One region of the Pseudomonas sp. NPDC087803 genome, then DNA from elsewhere that is predicted to be linked to it. Evidence: predicted binding sites of a transcription regulator. Region 1 holds the regulator's gene; each other region holds the start of a gene.
What was found. The regulator FliA, encoded in region 1, starts transcription of late flagellar genes. The targets are predictions, from matches to a motif close to CTAAAGTTTNNNNNNNNNNNGCCGNTAA.
Positions count from the first base shown of each region.

Region 1 (3,274 bases):
TATCACAGTTACAAGCGTTGCGGGCTTGCCGGCTGCATCCTGACTAAACTGGATGAGACGGCCAGCCTCGGCGAAGTGTTGAGCCTGGCGATCAGTCATGAATTGCCGGTCGCGTACCTGACCGACGGCCCACGGATTCCGGATGATCTGCATCTGCCGCGCCGTCATCAATTGGTCAGCCGCGCCGTCAGCGTGCAAATGCAGGAAGAACCCAGCGAAGAAGCCATGGCTGACATGTTCGCTGATATCTACCACAGCCCGACCAAGCAGGTTGGCTGAGGTAATGAACAGTTTTTGTACCTACATCGATGGTCTGCCATGCATTGTTCCGGTTGAGAACGCGCAGCCAGTAATGTGGCCTCCGTCTATGCAAGACAAGGTAAAGAAATAACATGGGCAGCATGCATCCCGTACAGGTGATCGCGGTGACCGGCGGCAAAGGTGGCGTCGGCAAGACTAACGTGTCAGTGAACTTGTCTCTGGCGCTGGCAGAGCTTGGCCGTCGGGTCATGCTGCTGGACGCCGATCTGGGGCTGGCGAACGTCGACGTTCTGCTGGGACTGACCCCCAAACGCACTTTGGCCGATGTCATCGAAGGCCGCTGTGAGCTGCGCGACGTGCTGTTGCAGGGCCCCGGCGGGATCCGCATCGTGCCGGCCGCTTCCGGCACCCAGAGCATGGTGCACCTGAGCCCGGCACAACACGCCGGTCTGATTCAGGCCTTCAGCGACATCGGCGACAACCTCGATGTGCTGGTGATCGACACCGCTGCGGGTATTGGTGACTCGGTAGTCAGTTTTGTCCGCGCCGCGCAGGAAGTGTTGCTGGTGGTCTGCGACGAGCCGACCTCGATCACCGACGCCTACGCGCTGATCAAACTGCTCAACCGCGACTACGGCATGAACCGCTTCCGCGTCCTCGCCAACATGGCGCAGAGCCCGCAGGAAGGCCGCAACCTGTTCGCCAAGTTGACCAAGGTCACGGATCGCTTCCTCGACGTCGCCTTACAATACGTCGGCGCGGTGCCGTACGACGAAAGCGTGCGCAAGGCAGTGCAGAAGCAGCGAGCGGTCTATGAAGCCTTTCCGCGTTCCAAGTGCGCGCTGGCGTTCAAGGCGATCGCGCAGAAGGTCGATACCTGGCCGCTGCCTGCCAACCCGCGCGGTCACCTGGAGTTTTTCGTCGAGCGCCTCGTGCAGCAAACGGCAGGGCCTGTGCTATGACCGCCAGCGGTATGAACTACTACAAGAAGTCAGCACGTGACGCGCAGTACGAGTTGATCGAGCGTTACGCGCCACTGGTCAAGCGCATTGCCTATCACCTGCTGGCGCGCTTGCCGGCGAGTGTGCAGGTGGAAGACCTGATTCAGGCCGGGATGATCGGCCTGCTCGAAGTCTCGACCAAATACGACGCCAGCAAAGGCGCCAGTTTCGAAACGTACGCGGGCATCCGGATCCGCGGCGCGATGCTCGATGAAGTGCGCAAGGGGGACTGGGCGCCACGCTCGGTTCACCGCAACACCCGTATGGTCAGTGACGCAATTCGTTCAATTGAAGCTAAAACCGGCCGTGATGCTAAAGATCACGAGGTTGCGGCCGAACTCCAATTGAGTCTCGACGATTACTACGGGATTTTGAATGACACCCTGGGCAGCCGCTTGTTCAGTTTCGACGACCTGTTGCAGGACGGCGAACACGAAGGGCTGCACGAGGATGGCGCGAGTGCTCATCTTGAGCCGTCACGCGATCTGGAAGATGAACGCTTCCAGGCGGCGCTGGCGGACGCGATTGCCAATTTGCCGGAGCGTGAGCGACTGGTGTTGGCGCTGTACTACGACGAAGAGCTGAACCTCAAGGAGATCGGTGAAGTCCTTGGCGTCAGTGAATCGCGGGTCAGCCAGTTACTCAGCCAGTGCGCGGCCCGTTTGCGGGGGCGTTTGGGGGAGTGGCGAGCGCGCTGAAGGCAGTGTGGGGACACTGCGAACGAGGCTGGTGCGGTGATGAACGGCACCGGTCTTGCTCTGTTGTGCTCCAGACAGTCTTCGAGTGCTGCGCCGATTGATTGAAGTGGCGCGTCCAGGTGCTGGGCGCGTTTAAGACTGCTTGGAGGTCGAATTGAACAAAGACATGAAAATCCTCATCGTTGATGACTTCTCAACGATGCGGCGGATCATCAAGAACCTGCTGCGCGATCTCGGGTTCACCAACACCGTCGAGGCCGACGATGGCACTACCGCCATTCCGGTACTCAACAGCGGCAGCATCGACTTTCTGGTAACGGACTGGAACATGCCGGGCATGACCGGTATCGACTTGCTGCGCCACGTGCGTGCCGATGAAAAACTCAAGCATCTGCCCGTGCTGATGGTGACCGCTGAAGCCAAGCGCGAGCAAATCATCGAGGCTGCTCAGGCCGGTGTGAACGGCTACGTGGTCAAACCTTTCACGGCTCAGGCGTTGAAAGACAAAATCGAGAAGATTTTCGAACGCATCGGCTGATGACGCGCGGGGGAGCTATGGAGCATAACGAATCTTCACAGGGCGATTTCGAGTCGACCCTGAAAAAACACGCGGTCGAACTGGTCGAGAGCCTTGAAAAAGGCAGGTTCGGCGACGCTGTGCAACTGATCCATGAGCTCAATCAGACCCGTGACCGCGGCCTGTATCAGGAAGTGGGCAAGCTCACACGCGAACTGCACAGTGCGATCGTCAATTTCCAGATCGATCCGCACATGCCGCAGGCCGAGGAAGTGTCGCAAATCACCGACGCCACCGAACGCCTGGGCTATGTGGTCAAGCTGACCGAAGCCGCGGCCAACCGCACCATGGATCTGGTGGAAAGCGCCACGCCGGTGGTCAATGGCCTGGCCGATGAAGCCCAGGCCTTGAGCACCGACTGGGGGCGCTTCATGCGTCGTGAAGTCGGAGCTGAAGAGTTCCGCGAGCTGGCGCGCCGGGTCGACGGTTTTCTGTCACGCAGCAGCACGGACAACCGTGCGGTGTCGAGCAACCTCAACGACATCCTGCTGGCTCAGGATTACCAGGACCTCACCGGTCAGGTGATCAAGCGTGTGACCCAACTGGTCACCGAAGTCGAAAGCAATTTGCTCAAACTCGTACTCATGGCCAGTCAGGTTGACCGCTTTGCGGGCATCGAACACGACCGTGCCGCGATGCTTGCGGAAAAAGATCCACAAAAACATCTCTCGCAGGGTGAAGGTCCGCAGATTCATGCCGATAAACGAGAAGACGTTGTGTCCGGTCAGGACGATGTG
Region 1 covers NZ_JBIUVO010000084.1:2,127-5,400, reverse strand. The annotation lists gene flhF (flagellar biosynthesis protein FlhF) at 1-279, shown strand, start outside; gene fleN (flagellar synthesis regulator FleN) at 393-1,223, shown strand; gene fliA (RNA polymerase sigma factor FliA) at 1,220-1,960, shown strand; gene ACIOUG_RS24800 (chemotaxis response regulator CheY) at 2,127-2,498, shown strand; gene ACIOUG_RS24795 (protein phosphatase CheZ) at 2,516-3,274, shown strand, end outside.

Region 2 (3,274 bases), on a different contig from region 1:
TTGCTCCCGCTGGACTGCGCAGCAGGCCCCGCTTGCCAGATAAGGGCGGGGAGCGCTTCGCGCCCCAGCGGGAGCAAGCTCCCTCGCCACAAGTGTTCGGTGTTGGCAGAAAAATTTCTGGCATAAAAAAGGGCAGTCCCGCCAGGGACTGCCCTTTCTATTTGCCTGTACGCATCACATATCGTCTTTATCGAACCGGCGTGCTTCACGCTGCAGCTGATAAACGAAGCGTTCGACGTTGCGCGCCGCCTGGCCACTGATGTTGTGGAAGCGCAGGCCGGCGAAGGTGATGTTGAGCTTTTCTTCGAAATGCAGATAACGCAGTTCGACCGAGGTCGGCTGATTGCCGAACAGCGGGGCGGCGATCATGCGGTCGTAGACCTGGCCCAGTTGCAGGCGGTCGGTGATGTCGCCTTCAAAGCGCAGCTTGCAGCCGGTGGCGGAAATATCCAGCAGTTTGCCGTTGATCGGCGCCTTGAGCTTTTCGCCGCCGAGTTCGACGCTGACCAGATCAGTCAGCTTCAGGGCGGCGCGAAAGGCGTTGCGGCGCTGGTGGTAAACCACTTCGGTCGGCAGTTCGCCGGTGTAGAAGCGGTCGCCGTCGGACTCTTCAATGTTCAGCGTGCCGGTGCATTCCCAGGCGATGCGCACGCCTTCGTGGAAGCCTTCGACCTTGAACGGTTCGCCCGCCAGCAGAAAACGCTCGCCATCGCGCGGAATCATTTCGTCCAGAGCAATGGTCGCGGTATCGCGGTCGACCTTGATCAGGTAGCTCTGGAAACGCTGGCTGCGCTCATGGAAGGTGATGATCAGCGGATCGTGGCTTTCCTGCAGCTGGCGCAGGTTGCTGGAGATTTCCAGGGGCGTGGTCAGCACCTTTGGTGGCTGCGGAGTATCATCCGCGCTTAGGGCGTTTGGCACGTTTTCTCAATCTCCAGACAAAATTTGACTACGACTAGCCAGCATTTTGCCAGCATGTTTCGCGTGTTGATAGTGCAGGCACATCGAATGGCTCACGCCTGGCTGAACGTACGCGGTTTGGCGGGCTTGGCGAAAGTGCCAGTGGCGTCATACAACGCTGGTGGCTCGCCCCCGGTGAGGATTTTCAGCTGATTGGCCGTGGCGGCCTGCTGAATCTGGATCGACTGGCCGTTCTTGATGTTGGCCGCCTGGCACTGGGCAATCAGGTCGGTCAGCACGTCGCTCTGAGCCAGCAACTGGTCGCCAATGCTCGAGTGGCTGGCCAGTTGCTCCAGGCCCTGACGGTCGAGCGGCAGGTTGAGGCTGGCGAGGATTTCGCTGCGCTTGCGGCCATGCTGTTCAAGCAAAATGATCAGTGCCTGTTTGCGCGCCAGAATATCTTCGAGCAAAGGCATGTCGCGACCGTGCAAGGCGAGGGACTCGGTTTGCAGTAACTCCAGCAATTGTTGAGCTGGAGCAAAGTCGTCGGTGATCAGTTGCAATAAATTAGTGTCGTGCATGGCTGGCCTTGGTTTTTAAGCGTCCAAAAGCCTGGCGCCGGCAAAAGCCTAGCGCTGGGCTTCGAAGTTGAGCAGTTTGCTGGCTACACGGTTGCTGTCGACTTTATAGCTGCCATCGGCAATCGCTGCTTTCAACTCGGCCACTCGGGCTTTGTCGACGGCAGGCTGATCGCGCAGCTTGTCAGTGACCTTCTGCAACTGTTGAGCCTCATTGCTGAGGTGTACCGATTCCCCGCTTTTTGCGGTACTGGCCGTTTCGGCCTGGGTATTCAGCGGCGCGGAGGTGCCGGATTCGGCGGTTTCCTTGGCGTTGCTGGTACGTGTACTGCCCGTAAGTGACGAGGAGCTGTTCAAACGGCTGAAATCGATGACCATGTTAAAAACCTCTGGGAATTTGGACGCTTGCCATGTTCTCGGCCATCCCCTGGAAAACTTTAGGCTCATTTGCCAATGAGCTGCATGCGTCGAAGCGTGTCCTGCTTCGGCACAGTTTAGGGAAGCGTCGAGATCGGCGCCAGTTTTCTGCGCGAGCGTTTTACATGGCCACTTCCACTTGGCCCGGCGCGATGACCTGCGCCTTGATCACCCGGTTGGAATTGAGGTTTTTCACCCGGATCTGTTCTTTCAGGCCGCCATTGGCCAGGGCTTCGCCGGGCATGCGTACGGCCAGTGTGCCGCTGCGGGCGGTGATGACCACTTGATCGCCCTTGCGCACGACTTCGGCCTGTTCCAGATGCACCAGGGTAATCACCTGATCGGCGACCGTTGGTCGGGTTAATTTCTGCCCGATGGCTTCATCGACCGACGTCAGGAAGCCCTGATTGATCTGGCTGATGTCGCGTTCACGCAAGGTCACGTCCCGCGGCTCGATAATCCCGGCGCGTTTGAGCGGTCGGGTGGTGGTGACAATCTCGCGAAACAGGCGGACTTGAGCGGGCACGAACACCGTCCACGGCGAGCTTCCCTCGCATCTCACCTTGACCGTAACCCGGCCCAGCGGACGCGCCGGACTCTCCAGTGACGCTGTCAATTCCTTGTCGCACATAGGCATGCGCATACGCGGGTCGAGCTGGTTGACCTCGATTTCGTAGCGGCCTTCCGTTTGACTGGTAGCCAGATAGTCTTCTACGGTGAACTCAAGAAAGCCCTGAGTGACGCCGATAAGCATGTCAGGCAAGGTAACCGTATCAGCACCGGCAGGGCTGCCAGCGAAAAACAAGCAGACGACGGACGTCGCGCACAGCGCTTTGCGGGTGCGGGAGGTCAGGCGTCGGAAAAATGTCGTTTGAGCGTTCATACGAGTTAAAAAGCAAGCGCCGTGCCGTTTAGCAATGAATGTGCGTCGCAACAACACTTGGCGTTGGTGTAGGAGTCTGGGCATGGCTGGTGTAATGGATTCGGTGAACCAGCGCACGCAACTGGTAGGGCAGAATCGCCTGGAGCTGTTGTTGTTCCGTCTTGACGGTCAGCAGCTCTACGGAATCAACGTGTTCAAGGTACGGGAAGTGTTGCAGTGCCCGTCACTGACGTTGATGCCCAAGTCCAGTCCTGTCGTGTGCGGGGTGGCAAATATTCGAGGGGCGACCATTCCGATCCTTGATCTGGCAATGGCGACCGGCTCGGGGGCGTTGAAGGACAAGAAAAACCCGTTCGTGATCATCACGGAGTACAACACCAAGACCCAGGGTTTCCTGGTCCGCTCGGTGGAGCGCATCGTCAACATGAACTGGGAGGAGATCCATCCGCCGCCCAAGGGCACGGGGCGCGATCATTACCTGACCGCTGTGACTCGA
Region 2 covers NZ_JBIUVO010000077.1:5,824-9,097, reverse strand. The annotation lists gene ACIOUG_RS24145 (flagellar brake protein) at 175-921, opposite strand; gene ACIOUG_RS24140 (flagella synthesis protein FlgN) at 1,014-1,481, opposite strand; gene flgM (flagellar biosynthesis anti-sigma factor FlgM) at 1,530-1,856, opposite strand; gene flgA (flagellar basal body P-ring formation chaperone FlgA) at 2,017-2,778, opposite strand; gene ACIOUG_RS24125 (chemotaxis protein CheV) at 2,861-3,274, shown strand, end outside.
Region 2: flgM (flagellar biosynthesis anti-sigma factor FlgM) is a predicted target of FliA. The motif match lies at 1,892-1,919, and genes of this name have one in related genera.

Region 3 (3,274 bases), on a different contig from region 1:
CAACTCGTGCGCCGGTACCGGTTGCTGATCTGCCGGCAGCGCGTTCGGATCGACCGGCGCTGCCGGAGCGGCGCCGTTCTGTCCTTCGGCGGCAGGCTTGGCCGGGTCGGCACCTTGCGAGCCCTCGATCGCGGCCTGGGCCTTTTTGGTCAGCACCACGATGTCGATGCGGCGGTTGACCGGGTTGAACGGGTTTTCCTTGTCGAACAGCGCCGACGAGGCGTAACCCACGACCCGCGCCACTTGCCCGTCCGGATAGCTGCCGGCAACCAGCGCACGCCGCGCAGCGTTGGCACGGTTGGCCGAGAGTTCCCAGTTGCCGAAATCGCCAGTGCCGGTGTACGGCTTGGCGTCGGTGTGGCCGCTGATGCTGATCTTGTTCGGCACCGCTTTGATGGTGTCGGCCATGGCCAGCAGGATGTCTTCGAAGTACGGTTTCAGGCGTGCGGAACCTGAGTCGAACATCGGCCGGTTTTCGGCGTCCATGATCTGGATGCGCAAGCCGTTCGGGGTGATCTCGAACAGGATCTGATCCTTGAACTTCTGCAGCTGCGGGTTCTCGTCGACCTTGTTCTGCAGCTCTTGCAGTAACAGCTCCAGGCGCTCTTTCTCGACCTGCTCGGCCATGCCTTCGACCTGCTCGGTGTCGACCGTGACCTTGTCCGGTTGCGGCTGCGACTTCACCTCAGGGTTGAGGGTGTTTTCCGGCGCCAGGGTCGGCGTGCCGCCCAGGTCGATGATGTACGGCGTGCCGCTTTCGGAGAAGCCGACCGGATCCTTGAAGTAACCGGCGATGGCGATCTTCTGTTCAGGCGTGGCGGTGGACAGCAGCCACAACACCAGGAAGAACGCCATCATCGCCGTGGCAAAGTCGGCGAAGGCGATTTTCCACGCCCCGCCGTGATGCCCGCCGGCTATGCGCTTGACGCGCTTGATGATTATCGGCTGATTATTTTCCATGGCTTAGCGACCGCGAACGGCTTGTTCCAGCTCGGCAAAGCTTGGACGGTGCGCCGGGTACAGAACCTTGCGCCCGAACTCCACGGCCAGCGATGGCGGCATGCCGGAAGCCGAAGCCACCAGCGAGGCCTTGATGGCTTCGTAGACGTTCAGTTCTTCCTTGGCATCGTGCGCCAGGGAATGCGCCAACGGCCCGAAGAAACCGTAAGCCGCGAGAATACCGAAGAAGGTACCGACCAGTGCCGCACCGACGTGCAGGCCGATGGATTTTTGATCGCCTTCACCCAGCGAAGCCATGGTCACCACGATACCCAGTACCGCCGCGACGATACCGAAACCGGGCATGGCGTCGGCAATACCGTTCACTGCATGGGACGGGTGCTCGAGGTCTTCCTTGAGGCTGTAGAGTTCCATGTCGAACAGGCCTTCCAGCTCATGCGGAGCCATGTTGCCGGAGGACATGATGCGCAGGTAATCGCAGATGAACGCGGTCATGCGCTCGTCTTTGAGCACGGCCGGGTACTTGGCGAAGATCGGGCTCGCGGCAGCGTCTTCGATGTCGCCTTCGATGGCCATCATGCCTTCGCGGCGGCTCTTGTTGAGGATCTCGTAGATCAGGCCGAGCACTTCCAGATAGAACGTGTGGCTGAAGCGCGAACTGAACATGCTCAGGGATTTCTTGAGCACGTGCATCGTCATGTAACCGGGGTTGGCCTGCAGGAATGCACCAAGGGCCGCACCACCGATGATCATCACCTCGAAGGGCTGGATCAGGGCGGCAATTTTGCCGTGGGAGAGCACGTATCCGCCGAGCACGCTCGCGAATACGACGATGATGCCGATAATTTTAGCCATAGGTAGAAAGTACTTACTGAGTCGGGTTCAAGGTCATATTCGGAAGTTAAAAAATCTCTTCTTCTACTTATCGGCAAAACTGCGCCAGACTATAGCCAGTTCAGGCGAAAAGCCAATTTAGCCCATGCCGGGCGCGTCTACAGTCAGTGAAGATCCCGTCCAGACATGGCTAATGAAACGAACGTCCCACACGCAAAACCGACCACGCTCGAGGGCTGGGTCAAGCTGCTCGATGGCGTGCGCCTGCCCGTGCCGCAAGAGGCGCACGACAAGGTTTGCCGGGCGATCCGCGACAACCGCAGCTCGCTGCGCGATATCGCCGATCTGATGCAGGACAGTCCGGCGCTGGCCTTGAGCATCATCCGTGAGGCTAATCGTCACACCCACGGCACGATGGCCGCCGCGGCGGAAAATCTCGAGGTGGCGATCAACCGTCTGGGTCTTGCGCGTACCGAAGAATTGCTCGCGCGCCTGCCCGTCGAACCGCAGATGCAGATTCCCAAGGCCCTGCGCCAACTGCAGATGATCAGCCAGCACGCCACGCAACAGGCCAACGGTTTTTTCGCCAGTCGCCTGGCGCGGCTGTGGCAGGACATTCACTGGGGCAGCCTGTTGTTTCTCTCGCCGTTATGGCCGCTGGCGCTGACGTTTCCCGGATTACTCGAAGAGTGGGAACTGCGGGTTATCCACAAGGGCGAATCGGCGCGTACCGTCGAGAAGCAACTGTTTGGCGTGCGCCTGCTGAAGATCGCCGAGGCGCTGGTGCAAGTCTGGCACCTGCCGATCTGGGTGCAACAAGGCTATAAGTTGCTGCTCAGCGAACAGCGCGAACTGGTGAAAGTGCTGCGCATCGCCCGCGACAGCGAGCATCCGCTGCGCCAGCAGAATCGCCTCGACGATGACCCTACCCTGCGCCGTTGGCTCAACCAGCCGGCCAACACCGTGTTGCTGGCCAACGGCCTGGCGCTGTCGGCGCAACAGGCCTGGGACAGTCCGCACAGCGAGCGCTGGCAGTACCTGACCAGCCTTTATCTGCAAATCTCGATGGACGAAGTGCAGCAGCAGTTGCACCAGCAAGCGGCCAACAGTGCGCGCCAGCATGCAATACCCGATCTGTGGCACCCGGCCGTTTCATTATTATGGCCGTGGGGCACCCATCGGTTGCCGGCCGGGATGCTGCCGGCGGCCGCGCCGAGTGCCGAGGATCTGACGCAGTGGCGCCGGCAATGCGCCGAACTGCTGGCCGAGCCGAGCCGCTTCACTAACGCCATGAGCCTGACCGTCGCCGCCCGCGATGCGCTGGTGGCCAGCGGCATGCGCCGGGTGATGATTCTGATGGCCGACCGCACGCAATCGAATCTGCGCGTGCACCAGACCTTCGGTTTGCCGAAGGAAGCCGCCGCGCTGAATTTTGTCGTCAGTCAGAGCAAGGTTCTGCAACGCTTGCTCGCGCAGCAGG
Region 3 covers NZ_JBIUVO010000049.1:15,741-19,014, forward strand. The annotation lists gene motB (flagellar motor protein MotB) at 1-960, opposite strand, end outside; gene motA (flagellar motor stator protein MotA) at 964-1,815, opposite strand; gene ACIOUG_RS20315 (HDOD domain-containing protein) at 1,981-3,274, shown strand, end outside.
Region 3: motA (flagellar motor stator protein MotA) is a predicted target of FliA. The motif match lies at 1,883-1,910, and genes of this name have one in related genera.